Regions from separate parts of the Buttiauxella sp. AC142 genome, predicted to be linked through region 4. Evidence: predicted binding sites of a transcription regulator. Region 4 holds the regulator's gene; each other region holds the start of a gene.
The links. The regulator Fur, encoded in region 4, represses iron uptake genes when iron is present. The targets are predictions, from matches to a motif close to ATAATAATGAGAACNACTATCAA.
Positions count from the first base shown of each region.

Region 1: the regulator Fur is predicted to act here: its motif matches at 4,500-4,522, upstream of fes (enterochelin esterase).
Region 2: the regulator Fur is predicted to act here: its motif matches at 1,540-1,562, upstream of zupT (zinc transporter ZupT).
Region 3: the regulator Fur is predicted to act here: its motif matches at 2,130-2,152, upstream of gpmA (2,3-diphosphoglycerate-dependent phosphoglycerate mutase).

Region 1 covers NZ_CEEDCH010000001.1:985,207-992,837, reverse strand. Annotated here, with positions in the region: gene AC0IWZ_RS04445 (amino acid adenylation domain-containing protein) at 1-2,977, opposite strand, end outside; gene AC0IWZ_RS04440 (MbtH family protein) at 2,985-3,206, opposite strand; gene fes (enterochelin esterase) at 3,224-4,441, opposite strand; gene AC0IWZ_RS04430 (TonB-dependent siderophore receptor) at 4,722-6,998, shown strand; gene entD (enterobactin synthase subunit EntD) at 7,067-7,631, shown strand, end outside.
Region 2 covers NZ_CEEDCH010000001.1:492,935-500,565, forward strand. Annotated here, with positions in the region: gene ribB (3,4-dihydroxy-2-butanone-4-phosphate synthase) at 45-698, shown strand; gene zupT (zinc transporter ZupT) at 760-1,527, opposite strand; gene ygiD (4,5-DOPA-extradiol-dioxygenase) at 1,727-2,515, shown strand; gene AC0IWZ_RS02255 (glutathionylspermidine synthase family protein) at 2,547-3,707, opposite strand; gene AC0IWZ_RS02260 (DUF1190 family protein) at 3,714-4,388, opposite strand; gene tolC (outer membrane channel protein TolC) at 4,548-6,047, opposite strand; gene nudF (ADP-ribose diphosphatase) at 6,254-6,886, shown strand; gene AC0IWZ_RS02275 (DUF1249 family protein) at 6,889-7,311, shown strand; gene cpdA (3',5'-cyclic-AMP phosphodiesterase) at 7,337-7,631, shown strand, end outside.
Region 3 covers NZ_CEEDCH010000001.1:3,080,433-3,088,063, forward strand. Annotated here, with positions in the region: gene galK (galactokinase) at 1-931, shown strand, start outside; gene galM (galactose-1-epimerase) at 925-1,965, shown strand; gene gpmA (2,3-diphosphoglycerate-dependent phosphoglycerate mutase) at 2,175-2,927, shown strand; gene aroG (3-deoxy-7-phosphoheptulonate synthase AroG) at 2,993-4,045, opposite strand; gene AC0IWZ_RS14350 (YbgS-like family protein) at 4,366-4,743, shown strand; gene zitB (CDF family zinc transporter ZitB) at 4,867-5,799, shown strand; gene pnuC (nicotinamide riboside transporter PnuC) at 5,800-6,516, opposite strand; gene nadA (quinolinate synthase NadA) at 6,540-7,601, opposite strand.
Region 4 covers NZ_CEEDCH010000001.1:1,144,079-1,151,709, forward strand. Annotated here, with positions in the region: gene glnS (glutamine--tRNA ligase) at 1-534, shown strand, start outside; gene chiP (chitoporin ChiP) at 1,007-2,404, shown strand; gene chiQ (ChiQ/YbfN family lipoprotein) at 2,452-2,784, shown strand; gene fur (ferric iron uptake transcriptional regulator) at 2,874-3,326, opposite strand; gene fldA (flavodoxin FldA) at 3,613-4,143, opposite strand; gene ybfE (LexA regulated protein) at 4,295-4,576, opposite strand; gene ybfF (esterase) at 4,712-5,488, opposite strand; gene seqA (replication initiation negative regulator SeqA) at 5,673-6,221, shown strand; gene pgm (phosphoglucomutase (alpha-D-glucose-1,6-bisphosphate-dependent)) at 6,247-7,631, shown strand, end outside.

The DNA of each region.
Region 1 (7,631 bases), 160 kb from region 4:
TTTCCAGACTCGATTCAGGAGCACGCCCGCTGCCGCGTAGCGCCAGTTCCGGCAAAGGCAGCGCTTTTCTGTCCAGCTTGCCATTCGCGCTGAGGGGGAAATCATCCAGTTGAATGAACGCCACCGGAACCATGTGTGCAGGCAGCACGGCAGCCAGGCGTTCGCGCAGGGTGTCGAGAGCCAAAGCCTCGCCGGAGGCTGACACCAGATACCCCACCAGTTGACGGGCATCGCCGCCGCTGACGGCATCTTTATTCAACACGCAAGCGTGCGTCACCGCCTGAGCAACGCCCGGCAGCGCCAGCATCGCCCGGTCGATATCACCCAGTTCGATACGCTGGCCGCGAATTTTCAGCTGATCGTCACTGCGCCCGAGATATTCCACAGCCCCGTCATCCAGCCAACGCGCGACATCACCTGTGCGATACATACGTTCGCCTGCCTCAAAGGGATCGGCCACAAAGCGGCTGGCGGTGAGATCCGGGCGCGATAAATAACCCTGCGCCAACTGGATTCCGGTGAGATACAGATCGCCGGCGATCCCCGGAGGTACGGGGCGCATCGCTGAGTCCAGAATGCGTAATCCGGTATTCCATACCGGCCAGCCAATCGGCACGCTGCTGCCTGAAACCCGCGCCAGCTCTTCGCCAAACGCCGGATACCAGCTGACATCAACGGCGGCTTCGGTTGGGCCATACAGATTATGCAATGGTGCGTGAGTGAGTTGTTCCCACTGGCGGCAAAGTTCGGCCGGTAGCGCTTCCCCGCTACAAAACACCCGGCGCAGAGTGGCGCATTTTGCTCTCGCGTCATCATTGGTTAGTGCCGCGACAAACGCCGCTAACATTGACGGTACAAAGTGCGTGGTGGTCACGCTGTAACGGGCAAAAAGTTGCTGTAACGCTTCCGGGTCACGATGCGCTTCTGGCGGAGCCATCACCAGTTGCGCGCCAACGATATACGGCCAGAAAAATTCCCACACGGAGACGTCAAAACTGCACGGCGTTTTCTGTAAAACCACGTCCTCGCCATTGAGCGGATAGTGATTTTGCATCCACAAAAGACGGTTAACGATAGCCTGCTGCCCGACCATGACCCCTTTTGGTCGCCCTGTCGAACCGGATGTGAAGATTACATACGCGGTGTGTTCCGGGCGTGAGAGATTAGGGATTTCCGGCACATTAGCCGTATCCATAATGCTTTGATAGCAGAAGGTTTTCAGACCATTTATGGCACTAAACCGCGGTAATTGAGAGTCAGAAGTCAGCAGTAGACGCGGAGCGGCATCTTCAAGCATCATCTGCAAACGATCGTCGGGATAACCGGTATCAAGCGGCAGCCAGGCCGCCCCGACTTCAACAATCGCCTGCAATGCGAGTGATAAAAACACCGAGCGCGGTAGCGCGACAGCCACGACATCCCCCGGTTTCACGCCGCGTGAAATGAGTTCTGCGGCCAGCGCCTGCACCTGTTCGCGCATCTGGCGATAGTCGAACTGAGTGTTTTCGTCAGCCAGCGCGGGCGCATGGGGAGTTCTTGCGGCCTGCTCAGCAATTAACTGGCTTAACGTCGTGACCGGAACCGGAGTTTGCGTCGCGTTGATGCCTTCCAGCCGTTCGATTTCGCAAGGGTGCAGCAATTGCGCATCCACACAACGTAATGCGGGACTGGCCGCAAACTGGCGTAAAAGAAGCGGCAAGCGGGCGATGTGCTGTTGCAACGTGGCAGCATCGTAGCGCTGCGCATTTGCCAGCAGTTCGAGGGAGAACTCACCCTGTTCGCTGATATACAGCGCAATTTCTAAATCACGCACCGGGCCGGAAGCCAATTGATGCGTAATGCCTTCGATGCCGTTGAAATCAAGGCGGTAATCGAACATTTTCAGGTTCAGCACCGGGCCATACAACGGCTCACCGCTGGTCACTTTCCCTGAATCACGCAGGATTTGTTCAGCATCGTAGCGCTGATAACGACGCAGGCTTTTGAGTTCTTTAGCAAGGTTTGCGGCGAATTCCGGCAGGGTAAAATCGGGTTCGATGCGTACACCAAACGGCAACACATTCAGCACTGGCCCGGTTGCACACAAAGCAGCAGACCCCATGCGGCGCATAAAGATAAAGCCCGCGGAGTAATCAGCCCGCCCGCTTAAACGCCCGAGCCACAGCGCCACCAGCCCTAATGCCATATCGGCGGCCGTCAGGTTTTTCTGGCGGGCGTTATCCATCAGCAGGTGGAAATCTGCGCTCTCAAAACTCAGCGACTGGCGAATCAGTTGGGTGGAGGAGCCCAAATCTGTGAGTGGTTTTGCCGAAAGCGTGGCAGGCGGCGGTAGCTGGCGAGTTTTATCAGCCCAAAATGCCGCATCACGCATTCTGACGTCGGTTTTGCGGTAATGCTCGTATTCTGCAACAACATCACTAAACGGGGTAAATGGGCTGGGTTCAGGATTTTGATTTTGACAATACGCACTGTAAATATTGGCAATACGGCGGGTAATTGCGGTGAAACTGAAGCCATCAACCACCAAATGGTGAAAACGTTGATACCAGAACCAGCGCGTTTCGCTGATACGCATGAGCTGATGATGATAAAGCGGTTTACCGCTGCTGATACGCAAATCCTGCTCAAGATCCTCACGCATCAGTGCCAGGGCAGCCGTTTCAGGTTCAGCGACGCCGCGTAAATCACGGCAAAACGGGGCTGTAAATGTTGCATCAGGATCGACCCACTGACGCGCCTCGCCGTCCACTTCACTAAAACGCATTTTCAGCGTATCCGCCTCGCTCATGCCCGCCACTATCGCCTTGCACAGCAGCGCTTCATTAAGCTCACCGTTAAGTTCGTCTCCGCAGTTTAATTCAATATAGTGCGCAACGCTCCACGCGTTGGCCTGGGGCGAAAGCTGATCGGCCATCCAGATGCCGGGTTGCGCCGCCACCAGCGGCAGGGTTTCGGTGGGTGCGAGTATCGGCGCCATGATTAATTCACTCACCTTTCACCTCTGCTTTCGCAAAGTTTGCCGGTTGTAATTGGGTCCAGTTAGCGAGCAGCCACTGATTGCACTCTTCGTTCGATGCCGGTTCACAAACTACCTGCCAGCCATCGGGCAAGGCACAGTGTTCAGGCCATAAGCTGAACTGGCTCGCGGCATTTTCAAGGATGAAAAAACGACTCTGCGGCGAGTCGAAGGGATTACTGAATTCCATACTTCATTCCACTCCTGTCAAAGAGACGCTTTCCAGAGCCAGGCTAAGCCGTTGATCAGCCCGCCCCGCCAGCAAAGCGCATCGTGTCCACCGTCAACCTGACGGTAGAAAACTGCTCGCTGTGTTTGTTGTAGTAAGGGATAAATTCGTTGATTAACCTGATGGATAAGAGGTTCTCTGACCCCTGCCTCAAGGTAAATTCGCAGCGGTTTGTCACAGACCAGCCCACCTTCGAGTCGCTGTATTAACTGCCCGCCCTGCGGGTTGCTTCCTCGGTTAGGCCACCAGTACGACCCGGATTGGCTCAACACGCAGCCAAATTCTTCCGGCCAGTGAAGTGCCGCATAAAGCGAGGAAAGCCCGCCAAAACTTTGCCCAGCCACCACGGTGGTTTCGGGGGTCTCATTCCAGCGAGTGAGGGTGCGCAGATGCGGTAATAACTCTTCCTGCAACGCCTGCCAAAACTGCGCATTGCACGGCAGTTCGTTGCTGCGGGTGTTGTTGTCGATAACATCAATCAGCACGTAAACCGCAGGCGGCAGCGCTCCGGCGTCAGTTTGTGCCTGAAGCGCAGGCCACACCGGCATGCTTTCGGCCCAGAATTGGCCGTCGAGCAAAATCGCCAGTGGGCGCTCTTCGGGTTGTGCGTCACCGGTCGCAAAAATCCACACTTTGCGCTGATTTTTCAGACGCAGGCTGTCCCATGTGATGCATTGCACTGCGCAATGCGGCGTGTTGGGCTTATCCCAACCAGGCTGCGGTGGCGCGTCAGGAAGATGGAGTGCGGACATCGGATGCCCGCGGCCGCCCAGCCAACTTTCCGGGTTCAGCGGATCGGCAATGGCTCGCGGCAGCAGTTTGCGCCAGCCTTCACGCAGCGCCATACGCGCCGGTTCGATACCCTCGAACGCTTGCGCGGGGAAATCCTCTTCGCAGACCGACGGGATAAAACAATAACTTCCGCGCCATGTGCTGCCGAGGCGAGTTTGCCACTGCCAGACATCCGTCCCCGGCACGCGTTCAAGAGTTTGCGGGCGAGATTTTTGGTGATGGTCGGTCACGCCGGTGATGTAAATCCAGACTCGCTTTATCGGTGAGGTTTTCTCGCAGCCTTGCGGATCACGCCACAAAAAACGCACCTCACACTGATTGTCACTTTTACAGGTAACGGCGGGGATCCCTTGCGCCTGTTTTTCCTGCCACCAGCTCTTACTTCCTGTCTGTAAATTCGCCACTTGAACACAACCCTATGAAATCAATGCAAACGATCAATAAACCTGAAATATATTGATAATACTATTGATAATTATTTTCATTTGCAATAGCGTATTTCCGCGCTTTGAGCTACCAGCTTCCGAGTGCAAAAACAATAAATTGCCGAACTTGAAGGCACGATTCCCTCATTTCAGGGCGAATGCTGGACAGATCCCGGTATGACTAAGTGAAAACCATGCTGCGCCCGATCCCTATGGGAATGGAATGACACCGGGCGAAGCGGAAAAGCAGGCCGCCATAATGAATAATAAAATTAACTATTCCCTCGCGATGCTGATCAAACTGGGGATTTACGGGGTCGCCCAACCTGCCTTTGCGGCAGATCAAGCGGCACCGGCAACGGCGCAAGCCGCGGCACCCAGCAACGACGACTCGCTCACTCATGAAGACACTTTGGTTGTTACCGCTGCCGAGCAAAATTTGCAGGCACCAGGCGTTTCGACCATCACAGCAGAAGAACTCAAAAAGCGCCCACCGGCGCGTGATATTTCCGAAATCGTTCGTACTATGCCGGGCGTTAACCTGACGGGTAACTCCACCAGCGGCCAGCGCGGCAACGGTCGCCAGATTGATATTCGCGGCATGGGCCCGGAAAACACGCTGATTCTTATTGATGGAAAACCCGTGACCAGCCGTAACTCTGTGCGTCTGGGCTGGCGTGGCGAGCGTGATACTCGCGGTGATGCAAGCTGGGTTCCGCCAGAAATGGTTGAACGTATTGAAGTTATTCGTGGCCCAGCCGCCGCACGTTACGGCAACGGCGCGGCTGGCGGCGTGGTGAATATCATCACCAAAAAAGGCACCAACGAATGGCACGGTTCCTGGAACACCTATCTGAATGCGCCGGAACACAAAGACGAAGGTTCCACCAAGCGCACCAACTTTAGTCTGAATGGCCCGCTGGGCGGGGATTTCAGCTTCCGCCTGTACGGCAACCTCGATAAAACCCAGGCCGATGCATGGGATATCAACCAGGGTCACCAGTCTGAACGTACTGGTATTTACGCCGATACGCTGCCCGCCGGGCGCGAGGGTGTGATTAACAAAGACATCAACGGCGTGGTGCGTTGGGACTTTGCGCCGATGCAATCTTTGGAACTGGAAGCGGGCTACAGCCGCCAGGGCAACCTGTATTCCGGCGATACCCAAAACACCAACACCAACAAAATCGTTAAAGATAACTATGGCGAAGAGACAAACCGTCTGTACCGCCAGAGCTACTCTTTGACCTGGAATGGCGGTTGGGATAACGGCCTGACCACCAGCAACTGGGTGCAGTACGAACATACGCGCAACTCGCGTATGCAAGAAGGCCTGGCCGGTGGCACCGAAGGGATTTTCTCCAGCGATCAATTCAGCGATATCGATTTGAGCGACGTGCTGCTGCACAGCGATGTGAATATCCCGATTGATTTTATCGTGAATCAGAACCTGACGCTGGGCACCGAATGGAACCAGCAGAAGATGAAAGATTTGTCTTCAAACAACCAGACCTTCATGGGCGGGCCGGTTCCAGGTTCATCCAGCACTGGTCGTAGCCCGTATTCCCAGGCTGAAATCTTCTCGCTGTTTGCCGAAGACAATATGGAGCTGACGGACAGCACCATGCTGACGCCGGGCGTGCGTTTTGATCACCACAGCATTGTTGGCAGCAACTGGAGTCCGTCACTCAACCTGTCGCAAGGTTTAGGGGATTATTTCACGCTGAAAATGGGTATCGCCCAGGCGTATAAAGCGCCGAGCCTGTATCAAACTAACCCGAACTACATTCTGTACAGCAAGGGACAGGGTTGCTACGCAAGCAGCACTGGCGTGGGCTGTTACATGATGGGTAACGAAGACCTTAAGGCTGAAACCAGCGTTAACAAAGAGATTGGCCTTGAGTTCAAAAAAGACGGCTGGCTCGCAGGTGTGACCTGGTTCCGTAACGATTACAAAGACAAAATCGAAGCGGGCTATGCTCCTATCGGCCAGACCTCTTCCGGCAAAACCAAGACCGATATTTACCAGTGGGAAAACATTCCTAAAGCACTGGTAGAAGGGCTTGAAGGAACGTTAAACGTTCCAGTTTCCACCACGGTAAGCTGGACGAACAACGTCACCTATATGCTGGAAAGTAAGAACAAAGAAACCGGCGAGCGTCTTTCTGTTATCCCGGAATACACGCTCAACTCAACGCTGAGCTGGCAGATTCGCCAGGACGTTTCTGTGCAATCCACCTTTACGTGGTACGGCAAACAACAGCCGAAGAAATACAACTACAAAGGCCAGCCAGCAACGGGCCCAGAAACTAACGAAGTTAGCCCTTACAGCATCGTTGGCCTGAGCGGAACCTGGGATGCGACGAAGAATGTGAGCCTGACGGCGGGTATAGACAACCTGTTTGACGAGCGCCACTGGCGTGCGGGCAATGCCCAGACGACGGGTGGTGACAATGGTTATATGTACGGCGCAGGTGCCGCGACCTATAACGAGTCAGGCCGTACTTACTACGTCAGTTTGAACACGCACTTCTAATTACCTCTCCTGAGAGTACCCTAACCCTCTCCCTCAGGGAGAGGGTTAGGGTGAGGGAGAAACATCTCATGAAAACCCAGCTCACAAATTTCAGCTTCCCCAATACTGGGCAACGAATCGTCCGCGTGGATTTTGACGCCACAACCTTTCAGCCCGACGACCTGTTATGGCTGCCGCACCACCCTCGCTTATCCAACGCCGTTATTAAGCGCAAAGCCGAGCATCTGGCAGGAAGGATTGCGGCATCTGAAGCACTACGTTTTCATGGCGTAAATGACTATGTGCCGGGAATTGGCTTGCACCGTGAACCCTGCTGGCCGCCCGGATTCACCGGCAGCATTACGCACAGCGGCAATGTGGCATTCGCGACGGTGGTGGCTGATTCTGCGGATATGCGCGAAGGCATCGGTATCGACTATGAAGAAATTATTGCCCCAAACATCGCCGAAGAAATTCATGGCGGGATTATAGATTGCGCAGAAAAAGAACTGTTGCGCCAATCCCCTTACCCTTTCCATTACGCATTAACCATGGCCTTTTGCGCAAAAGAAAGTTTATTCAAAGCTATGTTCCGCCATGTGGGTCGTTACTTTGATTTCTCTTATGCATCAATAAGTAAAATAGATGACACGC
Region 2 (7,631 bases), 650 kb from region 4:
TGCCCTGATTCTGGTAACCATAATTTTAATGAGGTTTTTTTACCATGAATCAGACGCTCCTTTCTGCATTTGGCACCCCTACACAGCGCGTAGAACACGCTCTTGAAGCACTACGTGAAGGCCGCGGGGTTATGGTTCTTGACGATGAAGATCGCGAGAACGAAGGCGACATGATTTTCCCTGCGGAAACCATGACCGTTGAGCAAATGGCTCTGACCATTCGCCACGGTAGCGGTATTGTTTGCCTGTGCCTGACTGAAGAACGCCGTAAACAACTCGAATTGCCAATGATGGTTGAGAACAACACCAGTGCCTATGGCACCGGGTTTACTGTGACTATCGAAGCTGCAACCGGTGTGACTACCGGTGTTTCTGCCGCAGACCGTATTACCACTGTTCGTGCCGCCATTGCTGATGGCGCAAAACCAAGCGACCTGAACCGCCCGGGACACGTATTCCCGCTGCGTGCTCAGCCTGGTGGCGTGTTAACTCGCGGTGGCCACACTGAAGCGACTATCGATTTAGTGACGCTTGCTGGCTTCAAACCTGCCGGTGTGCTGTGCGAACTGACCAACGACGACGGCACTATGGCGCGTGCACCTGAGTGCATCACCTTTGCCCGTGAGCACAACATGGCTGTGGTGACGATTGAAGACCTGGTGGAATACCGTCAGGCTCATGAACGCAAAGCCAGCTAACATTTATCTAAGAAAGTTAAGCTAAAAAGCAAAAAGCCCGGTTTCTACACCGGGCTTTTTTTCAACCAATCCCATTGGTTTGCAATAACGTCAGGCTAAACCCCATCACTGCCATACCGCAAAGTACGCCATAACTCGGGTTGTTGTGCGGGTCTATTTCTTTAGCAAGCGGCATCAGTTCATCCACCGACAGCGCAACCATAATACCTGCCACGGCGGCCATAATGGCAGCCATAAGAACCGGCGAAACCATCGGGCCTAAAATCAACCAGGCCAGCACACCACCCAGGATTTCGGCAAGTCCTGAAATCCCCGCCCAAAAAATAGCTTTTCGTTTCGAGCCGGTAGCCGCGTAAACCGGGCCTGCAACGGCTAAACCTTCAGGAATGTTATGCAACGCTACGGCAAGTGCTATCCCCATTCCTAATTCCAGATTGCTGCTGGCCGTCACGAAAGTTGCAACGCCTTCCGGGAAGTTATGCAAACTAATGCCGAGTGTCAGCAACAGCGCCGTGCGACGCAAATTGCGAGGCTGCGGTTTGCTGTCCATTAAATCTTGCGGATGTGCATGGGGCAGGGCGCGGTCAAGGGCGAAATAGCCCAACAGACCCACCATGAACATACCGTAGCCCAACACAGGCGACATTCCTTCGGTGCGAAGCGCGGCAGGCAGCATCTCCATCAACGAGATAAGCAGCATAATGCCGGCTGCAAAACCGAGGGAAAATGCCAGCACACGGTTTGATGGCTTCTGGCCAAGCACGCCAAGAAAAGCGCCAATGAAAGTGGCTCCCCCGGCTAATAGGGTCAGGATCAAGGGTACTGACATTTACCACTCCTTTTGATAATGATTCTCATTCATATTAATGGGCGACGTGATAAAAATCGAGAGCCAGTTGAGAAGCTTTACACATCGCTTACATTCAAATTTCCTGAAGATCTTCATCATGCTTATCTGAGTTCTTCATAACGCAAAAACGCGTACTGTAGTTTTCATAAACTGAATGACCTGATTAAAGGACACCACCATGACAATTCAACGAATGCCTGCGCTGTTCCTCGGACACGGTAGCCCAATGAACGTGCTGGAAGATAACCAATATACCCAGGCATGGCGCCATTTGGGAGAGACCTTACCGCGCCCGAAAGCAATTGTGGTGGTATCTGCGCACTGGTTCACTAAAGGCACGGGTGTTACGGCAATGGAAACGCCAAAAACCATCCATGATTTCGGTGGTTTCCCGCAGGCTCTCTACGATACTCATTATCCGGCACCCGGTTCGCCTGAGATTGCCCAGCAGTTAGTCGACTTACTGGCTCCTGTTCCGGTAATGCAGGATAAAGAAGCCTGGGGATTTGACCATGGCTCCTGGGGCGTGCTTATTAAGATGTACCCGAATGCTGATATTCCCATGGTGCAGCTCAGTATCGACAGCACGAAACCAGCCGCATGGCATTTTGAAATAGGCCGCAAGCTGGCGACGCTGCGCGATCAGGGCATTATGCTGATTGCCAGTGGCAACGTGGTTCATAACCTGCGCACTGCACGCTGGCACGGTGAAAATACGCCGTATCCCTGGGCTGAGTCGTTTAACCAGTACGTGAAAGATAATCTCACATGGCTTGGGCCAGTCGCTGAACACCCGTTGGTGAACTATCTCCAGCATGAAGGCGGCTCGTTATCAAACCCAACAGCCGATCATTACTTGCCGTTGTTGTATGTCCTGGGGGCGTGGGATGGCAAAGAGCCGATTACGCTGCCGACAGACGGTATTGAGATGGGATCGTTAAGTATGCTTTCAGTTCAGATCGGTTAGCTAAAGGCGCGAATTTCGCGCCTTTAATTTATTACTCTACAAACACATGCGGATAGAAACGTGATAGATCCTGAGTGATTAATTCTCGATCTTCACGAATGCCGATCCCCGCCGGTTGATCGTTGATGAGCCAGCTTCCGATCAGCACATAACTATCGCCGAATTTAGGCAACTGATAGAACTGCTGGACGATCATGCCTTCTTCGCCGTATGGGCCATCGACACGGGCAATTTCTTCGCCGTTTTCGATGATCTTCACATTTGCACCTTCGCGAGAGAAGATAGGCTTCACGACATACTTATCCATCTGTGGATAGTTATCTTCGGCGAAATAAGCAGGCAGCAAGTTGGGATGGTCCGGGAACATTTCCCACAGCATTGGCAGTAATGCTTTGTTGGAGATAATGCTCTTCCAGGCAGGTTCCAGCCAGCGAACGCCAGCATCTTCGAGTTTGGTGGAGAACATTTCACGCAGCATGAATTCCCACGGATAGAGCTTGAACAGGTTACTGATAACCTGATCCTGCAAATCCGTGAACTGGCCTTTCTCGCCTAAACCGATGTCTTCCATGTAGACGAATTCGCTCGCCACTTCTGCTTCGGCTGCGCAGTCTTGCAAATACTGGACGGTGCCGCGATCTTCTACGGTGTCCTGGCAGCAGGCAAAATGCACCAGATTAAAGCCGTGCTGTTGTTTTAACTCAGCAAAACGCTCGATCAGCTTTTCTTGCAGGCTGTTGAACTGATCGCTTCCCGCCGGGAGATTCCCAGCCTGAACCTGATCTTCAAGCCAGATCCACTGGAAGAATGCCGCTTCATACAAAGAGGTTGGCGTATCGGCGTTATTTTCCAGAAGTTTAGGTTCGCCCACGCCATCCCACGCGATATCAAGACGCGAGTAAAGTGATGGCTGCTGGGTACGCCATGACTGGCGCACAAACTCCCAGGTGTGTTTAGGGATGCGGAATTTAGCCAGCAGCTCATCACTACTCACGACTTTTTCGACAACCTTCAGACACATTTGATGCAGTTCAGCAGTTACTTCTTCCAGGCGTTCAACCTGTGGAAGCGTCAGCTGGTAATAAGCGTCTTCACACCAGTACGGCTCGCCATACATGGTGTGGAAGTTGAAACCGTATTCTGTGGCTTTCTCGCGCCAGTCCGGGCGCTCAGTAATCGCAATTCTTTCCATAATTTCTTAGCCACCCATGGAGCGAGAAGAACCTGTTGCGCTGCTGCTGCGTTGCATCGTCGATTGTTTCGCTACGGAGTCACCAAAACCGCCACGAGTCACTGTGCTGGTGGTCGCAGGTTTTGGTGCCATCGCTGTTTTAGGGACGGTCGCGGTGCGGCCTGGCGTTGCTGCACCATAGCTCTTGCCGCTGGCATCAGCATATTTGCCGTAAGCCGGACTTGCCGGGTTTTTGGAGGTGAACAGAGGTTGCTGTGCAAAGCCTGCACCGCCGCCCATCAGGCGACCCATCATATAACCTGCCATTAACGGCATCCAGAAACTGCCGCTTTGCTGCGGCTGTGCCTGAGCTTGCTCACCCGCCATGCTCGCTTGAGCTGGAGCCTGCTGACATTGGCCTTCGCCAAACTCAGCGATACATTCTTCGCGCGATGCATATTTAGGAGCAGTGCGTTCTGCTTCTTTCAGCGCGTTATTAAACGCGGTTGTACATTCGGCACTTTTGCCTGGATTGGCTTGTGAGCAGTCATCCGCGTTTTGATACATGGAGACTGTTTCGTCATTTTGTTCGCAACCGGCAAGCATAAACACAGCGGTAACTGCCAGTGCGACCGGCGTCAAATGGCGTGCGTTCCAGCTTTTGCGGAACGATGCGTGATTTATGATTTTTGTCCGTTTCATTATTCTGTCCTGAGCCCAGTGGTTATGGTGCTTAGAATAGGGGATGAATGGTTGAAATTAAAGCGATGACGGCCGTTTGGAGGGAGATCTTTACTTTGCCTTACGTTCGAGTGCGTAAGTTGTGATGGGGGCATGTTGTCATGCCCCCGAGAACTATGATCAGTTAGCGAATGGGTTAGCTGATTTTTTGCTTGTTGCTGAAGCTGGAGTCGCTTTTGCAGGCGTCGCAGTCTCAGTGGTCGCTGCTGTGTCAGCAGTATAACCATCAGCGCGCGCATTCTGGTCTGGTGTTTCTGGAGCAACACTTTCAGCTGTTGTTGGCACTGGTTTACCCAGCGTTCCGTTCAACGCAACAAGGTCCTGTTCGTTAAGCGTACCCAATGCGGCCTTGATGTTCAGCTGGTTGATCAGGTAGTTATAACGAGCGCTGGAGAGCTGTTGTTTTGCGTTATACAGCGTAGTGGTCGCATCCAACACATCAACGATGGTACGCGTACCCACGGAATAGCCAGCTTCAGAGGCATCTAAAGAGCTTTGGGCAGAGACAACCGCTTGTTTGTAAGCGTTGATAGTACTGATAGACGCGTTCACGTTGTTAAACGAAGAACGAACCGTTTGCACCACGCTACGGTGTGCGCTTTCCAGTTGCTCACTCGCACCAACAAAGTTGTATTGCGCTTGTTTCACCTGGGAAGTCACCGAACCGCCGCTATACAGTGGCAGCGAGAAGTTCAGGCCGATTTTATTCTGGCCAATGTTGCTGTCGTTATATGCCTGGCTGCTAGTGGTGGTTTTAGAACCACTATAAGTGGTATCAGATACGCCTGTAGAAGCGGTTAAACCCACGGTTGGCATATGGCCGGTTTCTGCGTAGCGGATTTGCTCGCGAGCTAAGTCTTGAGACAGACGAGCTTGCAGCAAGGCCAGGTTACGCTTTTCTGCTTCTTTCAGCAGATTATTCACCGCATCAGGCTTATTGGTTTTGAAGCCATCAACATTGAGCGAAGCCAGAGACGGATAGTAGTTACCAGTCACCTGGCGCAGCGTTTCTACTGAGTTATCCAGGTTGTTACGCGCAGTCACTTCGTCTGCTAATACGCTATCGTATTGCGCACGGGCGTTCTGCACGTCGGTAATAGCAACCAGGCCAACGTTAAAGCGTTGAGTCGTTTGGTCTAACTGGCGGTAAATAGCCTGCTTCTGCGCTTCAGTGAAGGACAGTGCATCAATGGCGCTCAGCACATTAAAATAGGCCGTCGCAGTATTCAGAATCAGCGTTTGTTGATCGGTCTGATAAGTGACGTCTTGAATACCGGCAGATTTTTCTTGTAGGGTCAGCGCACGCCATTTCGACATATCAAAAATGGTTTGCGTCAACTGCAAAGAGCCACTGGTTTGGCTGGAGTCGATGCCATTCGAATCATTGAAACCATTAGTGTATTCATAATCGGCACCAAGGCCGAGCTGCGGCAGTAATGGGCTGCGTGCTTCGTTAATTTTTTCGAATGCGGCATCACGGTCAGCAGCGGATTTACGTAGGTCCGGGTTGCTTACACGTGCCTGCTGATAAACCTGCATCAGGTTTTCTGCCTGGCTCATGGCACTGAAACCCGTTAGGCTCAGACCGATAAGAATTGGGAGCAGTTTCTTCATTTGCATTCCTTGTTGTGAAGCAGAATATTGTTTGTTAGCGCTGACAAGAGCCGAAAATGATCGCCGATTCTAGCAGAGTCTGCCAGCTGGGCTGCTTGGCGTAATGTGCCATCTGCCCTTAATTTTCATCAATCTACCACATAGCAAATGAAACGGCAGTCAAACTGGCTTGAAATTACGCACTCGTGACCATAAAAAATCAGGAAATTACTATGACTGAGCAAAACCCTCAACTTGTCACGTTAGGGAAAAACGATGTTGAAATTATTGCACGGGAAACGCTTTATAGCGGTTTTTTTTCGTTGGATCTTTATCGATTCCGCCATCGCTTGTTTAATGGCGAAATGAGTGGTGAAGTCCGACGTGAAATTTTAGAACGCGGTCATGCCGCAGTGCTGCTACCCTATGACCCTGTGCGAGACGAAGTTGTATTGATACAACAGATTCGTATTGCAGCGTATGACACCAGCGAAAGCCCATGGTTACTGGAGCTGGTGGCCGGAATGATTGAAGAAGGTGAAAGCGTCGAAGACGTTGCGCGCCGTGAGGCCGTAGAAGAAGCCGGGCTGTCTGTTGGTCGTACAAAACCGGTTATCAACTACCTGGCAAGCCCGGGTGGCACCAGCGAACGTTTATCTATTCTCGTTGGGGAAGTCGATTCGACAACCGCTACGGGCATACATGGTCTGGCAGATGAAAACGAAGATATTCGGGTTCATGTCGTGAGCCGGGAACAGGCTTATCAGTTAGTAGAAGAAGGGAAAATCGACAACGCGGCTTCAGTCATCGCACTGCTTTGGCTGCAATTGCATCATAAGAAATTAAGAGAAGAGTGGAAGAAATAAACATGAAGCGCTACACACCTGACTTCCCTGAAATGATGCGCCTGTGCGAAACCAATTTTGCGCAACTTCGACGCCTGCTTCCTCGTCTTGACGAGGTGGGAGAAAAGGTCACTTATCAGGTCAGTAGCGCCCAGTATCGGCTCACCATTCTTGAGTCGACTCGTTACACAACGCTTGTGCAAATTGAACAAACCGTCCCGGCGATAAGCTACTGGAGCCTGCCGTCAATGTCCGTCAGGCTTTATCATGACGCTATGGTCGCGGAAGTGTGTTCAAGTCAGCAGATCTTTCGTTTCAAAGCACGTTATGATTATCCTAATAAAAAGTTGCATCAACGCGACGAAAAGCATCAAATTAACCAGTTTCTGGCCGATTGGCTGCGGTATTGTTTAGCGCATGGAGCGATGGCGGTTCCGGTTTGTTAGTGAGGGTGAAACCTAAGGACACCATTTGGAAAGCCTGTTAAATCTTCCTGTGGCCGGTGGGGGCCAGATCAGGATCTTGCAAATTACAGATACCCACCTGTTCTCTGGAAAGGACGAAACGCTGCTTGGTATCAATACCTGGATGAGCTATCAGGCGGTAATTGACGCCATCCTCGCCGAGCAGCGTCATTATGATCTTATTGTTGCCACTGGGGATTTAGCCCAGGATCACAGCGCGGAAGCCTACCAACATTTTGTTGAAGGCATTGCGGAGATTCCTGCGCCCTGTGTTTGGTTGCCGGGCAATCATGATTTCCAAC
Region 3 (7,631 bases), 1.9 Mb from region 4:
TCAAGTGGATGAATTTTCACTGGATAAACCCATTCTGAGCCACGATACACAGCAATGGTCTAACTACGTGCGCGGTGTTGTTAAGCATCTGCAAAAACGTGACAAGAACTTTGGTGGCGCTGATTTAGTGATCAGCGGCAACGTACCCCAGGGCGCGGGTTTGAGTTCATCAGCCTCTCTGGAAGTGGCGGTCGGTACGGTGTTCCAGAAGCTTTATCATCTGTCCCTTGATGGTTCACAAATTGCGTTGAATGGCCAGGAAGCAGAGAACCAGTTCGTCGGCTGTAACTGTGGAATTATGGATCAGCTGATTTCAGCGTTAGGCAAGAAAGATCACGCATTACTGATCGACTGCCGCACGCTGGGCACCAAAGCTGTTTCGATGCCAAAAGGCGTGGCAGTTGTCATCATCAACAGTAATTTCAAACGCACGCTGGTCGGTAGCGAATACAACACCCGCCGCGAGCAATGCGAAACGGGCGCACGTTTCTTCAGCCAGAAGGCGCTGCGTGACGTGCAACTGTCCAAATTCAATGAAGTGGCTCATGAGCTTGACCCGGTTGTGGCTAAACGCGTGCGCCATGTCCTGACTGAAAACATCCGTACCGTTGAAGCCGCTGACGCGCTGGCAAAAGGTGACTTGCTGCGAATGGGTGTGCTGATGGCTGAATCTCACGTATCAATGCGCGACGATTTTGAAATCACCGTACCGCAAATCGATACGCTGGTTGAAATCGTGAAAGCGACTATCGGCGATAAAGGCGGTGTACGTATGACGGGTGGCGGCTTCGGCGGTTGCATCGTGGCGCTTATCCCGGAAGATTTGGTTCCAGCGGTTAAACAAGCGGTCGAAAAACAGTACGAATCGAAAACCGGTATCAAAGAAACCTTCTACGTTTGCAAACCTTCGGAGGGCGCTGGCCAATGCTAAAAGAGACTCCACAGCTCGCACCAGACGGGCAACCTTTCCGCATCTCCACCCTGCGCAATAGCGCGGGGCTGGTTGTCACCGTGATGGACTGGGGCGCAACTTTGCTGTCATGCCGCGTACCGATGAAAGATGGCAGCGTGCGTGAAACGCTGCTCGGCTGCGAAACGCCGGAAGATTATCTGAATCAGTCGGCTTATCTGGGCGCAACCGTAGGACGTTATGCCAACCGCATTGCTAACAGCCAGTTTGAGCGTGACGGTGTTACCGTAAACGTCACTGCGAATCAGGGCGCACACCAGTTGCATGGTGGCCCGGACGGGTTTGATACCCGCCGCTGGCGCATTGTGCGTCAGAACGAGCATGAAGTGCTATACACGCTTGATTCGCACGATGGCGACCAGGGCTTCCCAGGCGAGTTACGCGCTACGGCGCGTTATGCGTTAACCGAAGATAACTGCATTACTGTTGAGTTCCGGGCAAAAACCAGCAAGCCGTGCCCGGTGAATCTGACCAATCATGCGTATTTCAACCTTGATGGACAGCAGAATGATATTCGCCAGCATCGTCTGCAATTGTTGGCTGACAGCTATTTGCCCGTCGACAGCAGCGGTATTCCGCAAGCCGGGCTTAAAGATGTGGATGGCACCAGCTTTGATTTCCGCACACCAAAAACTATCGCTGATGATTTCTTGAGTGATGACGATCAGGTACTGGTGAAAGGCTACGATCATGCTTTCTTACTACAGGCGCAAGGCGATGCCAGCCTGCCCGCAGCACACGTCTGGTCGAGCGACAATAAACTGCAAATGACGGTCTACACCACGGCACCAGCGCTGCAATTTTACAGTGGTAATTACCTTGATGGCACGCCTGCACGGGAACAAGGTACTTACAGCGCATACCAGGGCCTGGCACTGGAAAGCGAGTTCCTGCCAGATAGCCCAAACCACCCTGAATGGCCGCAGCCCGATTGCTGGTTACAGCCCGATGATGAATATCTGAGCATTACAGAGTACGAATTTACTCCACTCTAAGTTTTTCGCCCTCCTTCACGGAGGGCGATTATTATTCAGATCGCTGGATTTCCCGCCATTTAGCGACAAAAATATAACAACCGTTCACATCCACCTTACACTCCACACTCTTTTTCGCTATGTTAAACGTTTAGCATTGCCGCTGGCCCCTTTGCGGCAATATAATGATAATCGTTATCATTAATCGCAGGCTTATTAAGGAGTAAACTATGGCTGTTACTAAGCTGGTTCTGGTTCGTCACGGTGAAAGCCAGTGGAACAACGAAAACCGCTTCACTGGTTGGTATGACGTTGATCTGTCTGAGAAAGGTCAAACTGAAGCGAAAGCTGCAGGTAAACTGCTGAAAGACGAAGGCTACTCCTTCGACTTTGCTTACACTTCGGTGCTGAAACGTGCCATCCATACCCTATGGAACATTCTGGATGAACTGGATCAAGCCTGGCTGCCAGTTGAGAAGTCCTGGAAGCTGAACGAACGTCACTACGGTGCGTTGCAGGGTCTGAACAAAGCTGAAACCGCAGAGAAATATGGTGACGAGCAAGTTAAACAATGGCGTCGCGGTTTTGCTGTGACTCCACCAGAATTAACTCGCGATGATGAACGTTTCCCAGGCCATGACCCGCGTTATGCAAGTCTGACCGACAAAGAACTGCCAACGACTGAAAGCCTGGCACTGACCATCGATCGTGTTATTCCTTACTGGAACGAAACCATTCTGCCACGCATGAAAAGCGGCGAGCGCGTCATTGTTGCCGCTCACGGTAACTCCCTGCGTGCACTGGTTAAATTCCTTGATAACCTGAGCGAAGAAGAAATTCTTGAGCTGAATATCCCAACTGGCGTGCCATTGGTATATGAGTTTGACGAGAACTTCAAACCTCTGAAACGCTACTATTTGGGTAATGCTGACGAAATCGCAGCAAAAGCCGCAGCGGTAGCAAATCAGGGTAAAGCGAAGTAATTCGCAACAGATGTGAAAAAGGCGCGGTGAAAACCACGCCTTTTTTTATGCAACTGTACTGCTAATTAACCGCGGCGGACTTTAACCGCATCAGCCAACTGACGTAGAACAGTTTCAGTATCTTCCCAGCCAATACACGCATCGGTAACGCTTTTGCCGTAAACCAGCGGTTCGCCACTCTCGAGGCTCTGATTGCCTTCTACCAGGTGACTTTCAATCATCACGCCGGTAACGGCTTTATCACCGCCTGAAATTTGCTGGCAAACATCGGCACAAACTTCAATCTGCTTCCTGAATTGCTTGCTGCTATTCGCATGGCTGAAATCGATCATCACCTGCGCTGGCAGACCTGCTTTTTGCAAGTCAGTCTTAACCTGCGCAACATGAGCAGCGCTGTAATTTGGCTCTTTACCGCCACGCAGAATGATATGGCAATCGCCATTCCCACTGGTGGTGACGATAGCTGAGTGACCCCATTTGGTCACAGACAGGAAGCTGTGAGGCGCGCCAGCCGCATTGATCGCATCAATGGCAACCTTCATGGTGCCGTCAGTGCCATTTTTGAAACCCACCGGGCAAGACAGGCCAGAGGCGAGTTCACGGTGAACCTGAGATTCTGTAGTACGTGCACCGATAGCACCCCAGCTCATCAAGTCCGCCAGGTACTGCGGGGTAATCATATCTAAAAACTCACCCGCAGCAGGCAGGCCGGAGTCGTTGATGTCTAACAACAACTTACGAGCAATGCGCAGGCCATCGTTGATTTTATAGCTGTTATCCATTTCTGGATCGTTGATCAAACCTTTCCAGCCAACCGTGGTGCGCGGTTTTTCGAAGTAAACGCGCATAACGATCTCTAACTCACCTTGCAGCTCTTCACGCAACTCAAGCAAGCGTGCGCCATATTCTTTCGCCGCTTTAACGTCGTGAATGGAGCAAGGGCCAATAACCACCAGCAGACGATCGTCATTTCCTTTCAGGATTTTATGAATCGCTTTGCGCGCGCCAGAAACTGTGGCGGCGGCTTTTTCTGTGGCAGGGAATTTTTCGAGCAGCGCTACTGGCGGTAACAGTTCGTTGATTTCTTTGATGCGTAAGTCGTCGTTCTGATAATTCATGATATGTCCGGGAATGGCCTTGAGATTTAGCTTAGTTGCAATCCCTTCAATCTATCGCTTCAAGCATGAAGTGTAAACGGGCTTTTACACTTCAGGCGGAATATTCCTGGAAACGACCTAAAAAGCGTCAAAAAATGGTAAAACCCCGGTTTACCGCTACAATTTTTAATTGTTAACACTAAAAAGTAGTCCTTTAGCAAAATTGTATTCTGACGTGATGTTAATCGGTGACATATTTAGTCGATAAATGGCGCAAGCTCAGAATAAAGCAAGTGCACTGTTGGAAGAAGTTATCCAGCAATAACAACCAGAACAGGAGCATGATGATGAAAAAATTAACCGCACTTTTCCTGACAGCAACCCTTTCAGTCGCCAGTGGTCTGGCAATGGCCGCAGATACTAGCGGTGACAATAATGGCCAGGCAAACGCCGCTGCGTCAGCAGGCCAGGTCGCACCGGATGCGAATCAGAACCTTGCGCCTAAAGGCGTTGATAATAGCAATATCAATAATGGCGGCACTATGCTTCATCCAAATGGCTCAACCAGCAGTAGTGGTATGACCAGCGACGGGATGAGCAAAGATGAAATCCATAAAAATTCGATGTGTAAAGACGGTAAATGCCCGGATACCAACCAAAAGGTTGAAACCGGTAGCGGTGATGACGTGAACACGAAAGTGGACGGCACTTCACAGTAAAAGAAACACCGCTAAACCAGGGGGGAGCTAAGGCTCTCCTTTTTTATGAGTTTTATTCAATAAGTTAATCAGCGTTAGTGGTTATAATTAGCGCATCGTTGTTTTGCGAAAATAGAAGAAACCATGGCGCATACACATCAACATTCCTCCGGTGATACCAATTCCAGACGCCTGCTTTGGGCGTTTGCCATCACGGCCCTCTTTATGGTGGCAGAAGTCATCGGCGGGATTATTTCCGGGTCGCTTGCTTTGCTTGCCGACGCAGGCCACATGCTCACTGATGCCGCAGCATTGTTAGTCGCGTTGCTGGCTGTGCGGTTTGCCAGGCGTCCACCCAATGCCCGTCATACTTTCGGCTGGTTAAGGCTGACCACGCTTGCTGCGTTTGTGAATGCTATTGCTCTGGTGGTCATTACCGTATTGATTGTCTGGGAAGCGATAAGCCGTTTTTATCATCCGCAACCGATCGCAGGCTGGACAATGCTGATTATTGCGTTTGCAGGATTGCTGGCGAATTTGTTTTCTTTCTGGATTTTGCATCGCGGAAATGAAGAAAAGAATATTAATGTGCGCGCTGCGGCACTGCATGTTCTGGGGGATTTACTGGGTTCTGTAGGCGCGATTGCTGCGGCACTGATCATTCTGTGGACGGGATGGACGCCCATTGACCCGATCCTTTCTATTTTGGTTTCGTGCCTGGTGCTGCGCAGTGCGTGGAATTTACTTAAAGAGAGTGTCAACGAGCTGCTCGAAGGCGCACCTCACTCCATTGATATCACTGTTTTGAAGCGGAAATTAGCCAGAACAATCCCAGAAGTTCGTAATGTTCACCACGTACACATCTGGCTGGTTGGCGAAAAGCCATTAATGACAATGCATGTGCAAGTGGTACCACCACACGACCACGACGCCCTGTTAGAGCGCATCCATCATTTTCTAAAAGATGAGTATCGGATTGAACATGCGACGGTGCAGATGGAGTATCAACTTTGCCATGGGCAAGATTGTGATTTAAATGAGCATGGTCAGCACGACCATGCTCATCATCATCATTGATTAAGACAAGGCGCGTGAGCCACGTTCACGCGCACTTTTGATCCACATGCGGCTGCCATTGAGCGCGATAAACGTCAGAATCATATATTCGAGCGACATCGCATAGACGCCTTGCAGGGCGAAAATCACCACGCTAATCACGTTAATGATCACCCATAGCAGCCAGTTTTCGACGTACTTACGGGTCATCAGAATCATCGCCACAATCGACAACACCATCATGCAAGAGTCCCAGAACGGGAAGGCATCAGGCTGAAGCACTGGCATTGTCACATTCAGCCCCAGCCCCTGCATGATAGAAACCGCTATTCGGGTCAGGAATGCAAATACCGGATCGATAAACACGGTCATTAAACCAATCGCCCCAACGCACACCGCAATCCAGGCGAGGGCTTTGGGCAAAGGTAACCAGCGAATCTGGAGAGCGGCCTGATTATCGTTTGTCTGCCGTGACCATGCATACCAACCATAAATATTGGCCGCAAAGAAGAACAGCTGAAGCAACAGGCTCGCATAAAGTTGAATCTGAAAGAAAATAACCGCAAAGAGCGTGACGTTAATTAAGCCGAATGCGTAATTGCTGATCTTTTCAAGGCTCGCCAACCAGATGCACAGTAAGCCCGCCACGGTTCCAATAGCTTCTATCCATGATAAATCATACCCACCAGCGCCGATGGGGATGTGAACCAAAATGTTCTGCGTGCTAAAAAAATCCATATTCGCTCCTGAGCATAAGATCCTTATGCGTTGCCTTTAATATTCCGTCGTAATTCAGCGGCAAAAGCTAACATTCGATTTAAAGGCACCAGAGCGCCCTCACGGAGTGCAGCGTCGACATGAATCTCATGCGCCGCTCCGCCCTGCTCCAATCCCTCAGCGATAGCTTTAAGGCCGTTCATCGCCATCCAGGGGCAATGAGCACAGGTACGACACGTTGCCCCTTCACCTGCTGTCGGTGCTTCGAACAACTCTTTATCCGGGCATGCCTGCTGCATTTTGTAAAAAATCCCGCGGTCGGTCGCCACGATCAGTTTCTTGTGGGGCAACGTTTTTGCCGCAGCAATAAGCTGACTGGTTGAGCCTACTGCATCGGCCAAATCAACGATGGCCTGTGGCGATTCCGGGTGAACTAATACCGCAGCATCCGGATAAAGCGCTTTCATGCGCGTTAATGCCTGAGTTTTGAACTCGTCATGGACGATACATGCACCCTGCCAGCACAGCACATCAGCGCCGGTTTGCTTTTGTACATAATTCCCGAGATGACGATCCGGCGCCCAGATGATTTTCTCGCCCAGACTATCGAGATGTTCAATCAATTCAACGGCGATACTGGATGTCACAACCCAATCCGCACGGGCTTTAACCGCAGCGGAAGTATTAGCATAGACCACCACGGTGCGATCGGGATGCTTATCGCAAAAGGCGTTAAACTCCTCGATTGGGCAGCCGAGATCCAGAGAACATTCTGCATTAAGCGTAGGCATCAGAACGGTTTTTTCCGGACTCAGGATCTTCGATGTTTCACCCATAAAGCGTACGCCTGCCACCAGGAGCGTAGTGGCTGGATGATTTGCCCCAAAACGAGCCATCTCGAGAGAATCAGAGATACAGCCGCCAGTCTCCTCCGCCAGAGCCTGAATTTCGGGGTCGGTGTAGTAGTGAGCCACCATGACAGCATTCCGCTCTTTCAGCAGACGCTTGATTTTCTCGCGGTAAAACAGCTTTTCGTCCGCGCTCAAAGGCTGTGGCTTAGGTGGGAAAGGATAAATCGCTGCTTCTGGATCGAACATTACGCTCATAGTGCTTTCTCGTTTGACTGACTTAACCAA
Region 4 (7,631 bases):
CGTCAGGTGCCGTTTAGCCGTGAAATCTACATCGACCGCGCTGACTTCCGTGAAGAAGCCAACAAACAGTACAAGCGTCTGGTGCTGGGCAAAGAAGTTCGTCTGCGTAATGCATATGTGATTAAAGCCGATCGTGTTGAGAAAGATGAAGCAGGGAACATCACCGTGCTGCATTGCTCCTACGATCCGGACACATTAAGCAAAGACCCTGCTGATGGACGTAAAGTGAAAGGTGTAATTCATTGGGTCAGTGCTGAACATGCATTGCCGGTTGAAATCCGTCTTTACGACCGTTTGTTCAGCGTGGCGAACCCTGGGGCTGCTGAAGATTTCTTGGCCACAATTAACCCGGAATCTCTGGTCATCAAGCAAGGTTTTGTCGAGCCAAGCCTGAAAAATGCCGAAATCAGCAAAGCGTATCAGTTCGAGCGCGAAGGTTATTTCTGCCTGGATAGCCGTTATACAACAGCTGAAAAACTGGTGTTTAACCGTACCGTCGGGCTGCGTGATACCTGGGCCAAAATGGGCGAATAACCCTAAGGTTACATGGTCAATGTATGACAAAAACGCCGCAAATCGCGGCGTTTTTTTTTCGCTTTAGAATCATCTGGTTAAACATTTCTTCACATTCGCGTTGCGAATTAATGTTATTTGCGCTCCTCACTGCAAAATTTTCACGGTCAATATCGGAACATTAATAATTCTTTGTTTAATTATGTGAGCGCTCTCATGTAGAGTTTTGTATGTTAATAATTTCAATTATCCAGATAAAACTCTTGAGTCGTCATTTGTTACAAATACTCATAAATTATGTGCTCTCTGTCATAATATCGGAATGAACTCTTACAAAGTCGTTGATAATTCGCGTCGCGAAAAATAGTCTTAAGGAAGCAGTAATGCGGGCAAATATTCATAACCGCTTTAGCCGTTAGGCATTTTTACTTTTTTCGCTACATGACGTCTTTTAACGTCCAGCGATTATTTATTCGTCAAAGAGGAATTTTCTATGCGTACGTTTAGTGGCAAACGTAGTGCGCTGGCGCTTGCAATCGCAGGTGTTACGGCTCTTTCAGGATTAGTGGTCATCCCTCAGGCAACGGCAGCAGGTTTTATTGATGATTCAACGCTGACCGGCGGCGTTTATTACTGGCAGCGTGAGCGTGACCGTAAAGACGTCACAACGGGTAAATACGAAACTAACCTTGCGCACTCCACATGGAACGCAAACCTGGACTTCCAGTCAGGTTATGCCGCAGACATGTTTGGTCTGGACGTTGCGGCCTTTACTGCTATCGAAATGGCAGAAAACGCTAACAGCGGTCACCCAAACGAAATCGCATTCTCCTCTTCTAACAAAGCTTATGACGAAGATTATTCCGGCGATAAGAGCGGCATCAGCCTCTATAAAGCAGCGGCTAAATTCAAATACGGCCCGGTATGGGCGCGTGGTGGTTACATTCAGCCAACCGGTCAAACTCTGTTAGCACCACACTGGAGCTTCATGCCTGGTACTTACCAGGGCGCAGAAGCTGGTGCAAACTTTGACTATGGCGATTCTGGTGCGTTGAGCTTCTCCTACATGTGGACCAACGAGTATAAAGCTCCGTGGCACCTGGAAATGGACAAGTTCTATCAGAACGATAAGAACACCAAAGTTGAATACTTACATTCACTTGGCGCGAAATATGACTTCAAAAATAACCTGATTCTTGAGGCCGCATTTGGCCAGGCTGAAGGTTATGTTGATCAGTATTTCACTAAGGCGAGCTACAAATTTGATATCGCGGGCAGCCCGTTAACCACCAGCTACCAGTTCTACGGCACGCGTGACAAAGTTTCTGACGGTAGTGTGAACGATCTGTACGACGGCACCGCATGGTTGCAGGCATTGACTCTCGGATACAGAGTCGGCCAGGTTGATTTGCGCCTTGAAGGAACCATGGTTAAGGCTGATGGCCAACAGGGCTACTTCCTACAGCGTATGACGCCAACCTACGCCTCTTCCAACGGTCGTCTTGATGTGTGGTGGGATAACCGCTCTGACTTCAACGCCAACGGTGAAAAAGCGGTATTTGCAGGCGCGATGTATGACCTGAGCAACTGGAATCTTGCGGGTTGGGCGGTGGGCGCTTCTTATGTTTACGCATGGGATGCCAAACCAAGCTCCAAACCAACCACAGACGGTTACTACGATGCGGATAACCGCCTGAAAGAATCTGCGTACAGCCTTGATGCGTTGTATACCGTTCAGGATGGCCGTGCGAAAGGCACTCTGTTCAAACTGCACTTCACTCAGTACGACAACCATTCCGACATCCCAAGCTGGGGCGGTGGTTACGGCAACATCTTCCAGGATGAGCGTGACGTGAAATTCATTGTTATCGCACCGTTCACCATCTTCTGATTCGAATCCGGGCGTGAAAACGCCCGGTTTTCTTAAGGATATCAAGCATGAAAAAAATCGTTCTGACAGTGGTGATGGCGTTAGGTTTGAGTGCGTGTGCGCAGCAACAACCTAAAACGGCTCCGGAAGATACGAAACTAAAACAAGCGTATAGCGCCTGTATTAACACCGCAGAAGGTAATCCGGATAAAATTCAGGCCTGCCAAAGCGTGTTGAATGTACTGGCTCAGGAAAAAGAGCATCAGGATTTCGCGAAGAAAGAAACGGTTCGTACCCTGGATTACCAGAACTGTATTCAGGCGACCCGCACGGGTAATGATCAGGCGGTAAAAGCTAAATGCGATAAAATCTGGCAAGAGATTCGCGCTAACAACAAATAATGGTAGTGCGTAAGCCATAAAAAAACCGGTGAGTGTCCTCACCGGTTTTTTTATGCATGGCTCCTGAATCAGAAGCCAGAATATACGGATTACCTTTCGCTGATTTCGTGTGCGTTTTCATCAGTACGGCAATCACCTTCAGCGCAGTGACCGTAAAGGTACAGGCTGTGGTTAGTCAGACGAATGCCATGACGTGTTGCGATTTCGCGCTGGCGGGCTTCGATTGAATCATCACTGAATTCAATAACCTTGCCGCAATCCAGACAGATCAGATGGTCATGGTGATGCTGCTGCGTCAGTTCGAATACGGATTTGCCGCCTTCGAAATTATGACGAGTCACAATGCCTGCATCATCAAACTGGTTGAGTACACGATATACGGTGGCGAGACCAATCTCTTCACCCATATCAATCAGACGTTTATAGAGGTCTTCCGCACTGACGTGGTGGTTCACCGGCCCCTGCAACACTTCAAGGATTTTTAATCGCGGAAGCGTGACTTTCAAGCCGGCTTTCTTTAATGCGGTATTATTGTCAGTCATGCGGAAATTGTCCTGTTGCTTAACGATTCGCTCGGACTCAGGGTGAGCGTTAAGATGAATGCGTCTCATTATAGAACTGCCACTTCTAAATGGGAACCGCAAGTATTATGCATAATCAAGCTAAAAAATGGCGGCTGAGTCGCGATTTGTTTGCCTTGCTAGCTTTTTGATCAGGAGGTCATTGTACAGGGACAAACTGAAAAGTTAAAAATTTGTAGCAATTATTTTAATCGATAATATCTATCAATGTGACGCAACCCGTTTAAAAGCTGCGTCACATCCAGAATCAGGCGTTGATGATATCAGCCAGGTTCAGCTCGTCAGAAACTTGCTTGACCCATTTCTGAACGCGTTCAGCCGTCAGTTCTGGTTGACGATCTTCATCGATAGCCAGACCGACAAAGTGATCGTCGTCAGCCAGGCCTTTAGAGGCTTCGAAATGGTAGCCCGCAGTTGGCCAGTGACCGACGATAGCTGCGCCGCGTGGCTCAATGATGTCGCGGATAGTACCTAACGCGTCACAGAAGTATTCTGCGTAATCTTCCTGGTCGCCACAGCCGAACAGAGCAACCAGTTTGCCATTGAAATCAACTTCTTCCAGCGTCGGGAAGAAATCATCCCAGTCGCATTGTGCTTCACCGTAATACCACGTTGGGATGCCGAGAAGCAGAATATCGAAGCCTTCCAGGTCTTCTTTGCTGCTCTTAGCAATGTCATGCACCTCAGCAACTTCTTTACCGAGCTGTTTTTGAATCATTTTCGCGATATTTTCGGTGTTACCAGTGTCGCTGCCGAAAAAAATGCCTACGATTGCCATGAGTAAAATAACCTCTTGATACTTAATGGTATGGTGGCTGCTATTTGGCCACAGATAGGGCAATCATAGCAGAACACTTCGTGGTGCGGAAACTGCTATCGCCCCGGTGTGCACAGACTGCAACATTGCATACCAGGACATAGCACTAAAACTAACTGAGATGCTGCTTCAGTTGTGCGAGTAGTATCTCTTCAATCAGCTCACTACGGCTGATATTGCGCGCTTCAGCCAGTTGGTTGAGAGCATCTACCGCATCGTTATTGAGCTTTAGCTCCACTCGCTTCAGGCCGCGTACTTTATCGCGCTTGAGTTGATTGCGTTTGTTGATACGCAATTGCTCATCACGCGTTAGCGGATTTGTTTTTGGTCGCCCCGGGCGACGCTCGTCCGCGAACAGATCTAATGTAGTACGGTCCGTTTGTTCTTTTGCCATGATTAGACTACTGACAGGGAATTCAGGTGGCACTGAGCGGGGTGCTCTGGCGCAATTTAGCGCGCAATCATACATCAGCATGGCTTGCGCGCCAACGCGTTAGCCGCAACTTGCGGCCAGTCGGTTTGTTTTTAATCAGTTTGCTGCGGATTCATCAATATAACGATGAATTGCGCGCAAAACAGCATCAGGTTTTTCGGCGTGAACCCAATGACCAGCACCGGCAACCACATGCGCACGGGCCTGTGGGAACTGCGAAAGCAGCTGTTCGCGGTGAGATTCGTCAACATAAGGAGATGCACCCCCGCGAATAAACAGCGCCGGTTCGTTCCAGGCAGGGATGTTTTTCCATCCGACAATATTCTCATATTGCTCCCACAGCACCGGCACATTGAATTTCCATTCGCCATCGGCAAAGGATTTCAGCAAAAACTGAATCACGCCCTCTTCATCAAGATGCTCGCGCATAATGACGGCGGCTTGCTGGCGAGTTTTAACGTCTGCCTCGGTAACTGCATTAATCGCTGCAAAAATCTCATCGTGGCGACGCACTTGATAATCCACCGGGGCGATATCAATCAGCACTAATTTATCAACACGTTCCGGGGCGATGGCGGTTAACGCCATTGCCACTTTCCCGCCCATAGAATGGCCGATAATAATGGCTTTCTTAATGCCATATTCATCAAGTGTTTCAACCACATCCTGCGCCATCGCAGAGTAGTTCATTTCTTCGCTACGCGGCGATAACCCATGATTGCGCAGATCAATCTGCAATAGCGAATGATCCTGTCCAAGGTCACGGGCCAGCACGCCGAGGTTATCAAGGCTACCAAAAAGACCGTGAATAAGGACGATGGGAGAATTACTAGTCAATTGTTGCGCAGTTTGCAGGCGAGCATTCAATTTCATGGCAAAGTTCTTTTTTTTTACTTCGTGAGGTTAGGGTATCATAACGGCATTCTGCCGCACTGCCGCAAATTTCCAGTTTAGTCTGACTTTGTGGGGTGACAAAAGCTTGGCGCTACCCGAGGTTGGGATTTGTCCTTATAATCCCAACAACTTGTATTCAGAAAAGATATCGCACTGGATTAAGATGAAAACAATTGAAGTTGATGACGAGCTCTATCGCTACATTGCCAGCCACACGCAGCACATTGGTGAAAGCGCGTCCGATATTTTACGGCGCATGTTGAAATTTACCGCCGGTCAAACTCCTGCTACACCTGCATCTACCGGCCAGACGGCGGCAACTGCTGCACCTGCCCCGGAAGCCAAACCTGTAAACAAAGCACGCGATCGTGTTCGTGCGGTGCGTGAATTGCTGCTGTCTGATGAATATGCGGAGCAAAAGAAAGCCGTTAACCGTTTCATGATGGTGCTTTCGACTCTGTATACCTTAGATGCTCATGCTTTTGGTGAAGCGACCGAGTCGCTTCACGGTCGCACCCGTGTCTACTTTGCAGGTAACGAGCAAACGCTGCTGCAAAACGGTAACCAGACCAAACCTAAGCATGTCCCAGGTACGCCATACTGGGTTATCACCAATACCAATACAGGCCGTAAATGCAGCATGATCGAACACATCATGCAATCAATGCAATTCCCGGCGGAATTGATTGAAAAGGTTTGCGGCACAATTTAACACCTCGCGTCAGAAGGAAAGGCCAATGGCTAACCACCCTCGTGCAGGACAACCGGCACAACAGAGCGATTTGATTAACGTAGCCCAACTGACGGCCCAGTATTACGTGCTGAAGCCTGAAGTGGGGAATAGCGAACACGCGGTGAAGTTCGGAACTTCCGGCCACCGTGGTAGTGCGGCACGTCATAGTTTCAATGAACCTCACATTCTGGCGATTGCTCAGGCGATTGCTGAAGATCGTGCAAAAAATGGCATTACCGGGCCGTGCTACGTTGGCAAAGATACCCACGCGTTATCTGAACCTGCGTTTATCTCCGTGCTCGAAGTGTTGGCTGCAAACGGTGTGGATGTCATTGTGCAACAGGCAAATGGCTACACGCCAACGCCTGCCATCTCGCACGCTATTCTGACGCATAACAAAAACGGTGGCGCACTGGCCGATGGTATTGTCATCACGCCTTCGCACAACCCGCCGGAAGATGGTGGTATCAAATACAATCCGCCAAATGGTGGTCCGGCTGATACCAACGTCACCAAAGTGGTTGAAGATCGCGCCAACGCATTGTTGGCCGCGGGTCTGAAAGATGTAAAACGCATCTCTCTGGATAAAGCCTGGGCAAGCGGTCACGTACAAGAACAAGATCTGGTGCAGCCGTTTATCGAAGGGCTGGTGGACATCGTTGATATGGCCGCCATCCAGAAATCGGGTCTGAAATTGGGTGTTGATCCGCTCGGCGGTTCCGGTATCGAATACTGGCAGCGCATAGCGAAACACTACAATCTGGATCTGACGATTGTTAACGATCATGTCGATCAAACCTTCCGCTTTATGCATCTGGATAAAGATGGCGCTATCCGCATGGATTGCTCCTCCGAATGCGCAATGGCGGGTTTGCTGGCGCTGCGTGACAAATTCGATCTGGCATTTGCTAACGACCCGGATTACGACCGCCACGGTATCGTCACGCCTGCTGGTCTGATGAATCCGAACCATTATCTTGCAGTTGCGATTAACTACCTGTTCCAGCATCGCCCACAGTGGGGCAAAGACGTTGCAGTCGGTAAAACGCTGGTTTCTTCAGCAATGATTGACCGCGTGGTCAACGATTTAGGCCGTAAACTGGTAGAAGTACCGGTTGGTTTCAAATGGTTTGTTGATGGTTTGTTTGATGGCAGCTTCGGTTTTGGCGGCGAAGAGAGCGCCGGGGCATCATTCCTGCGTTTCGACGGCACTCCGTGGTCTACCGACAAAGACGGCATCATCATGTGCTTGCTGGCGGCCGAAATCACTGCCGTTACCGGCAAAAATCCGCAGCAGCATTATGACGAACTGGCAGCCCGTTTCGGCGCGCCTAGCTACAACCGTCTGCAAGCTTCTGCCACTTCTGCGCAGAAAGCGGCGTTGTCTAA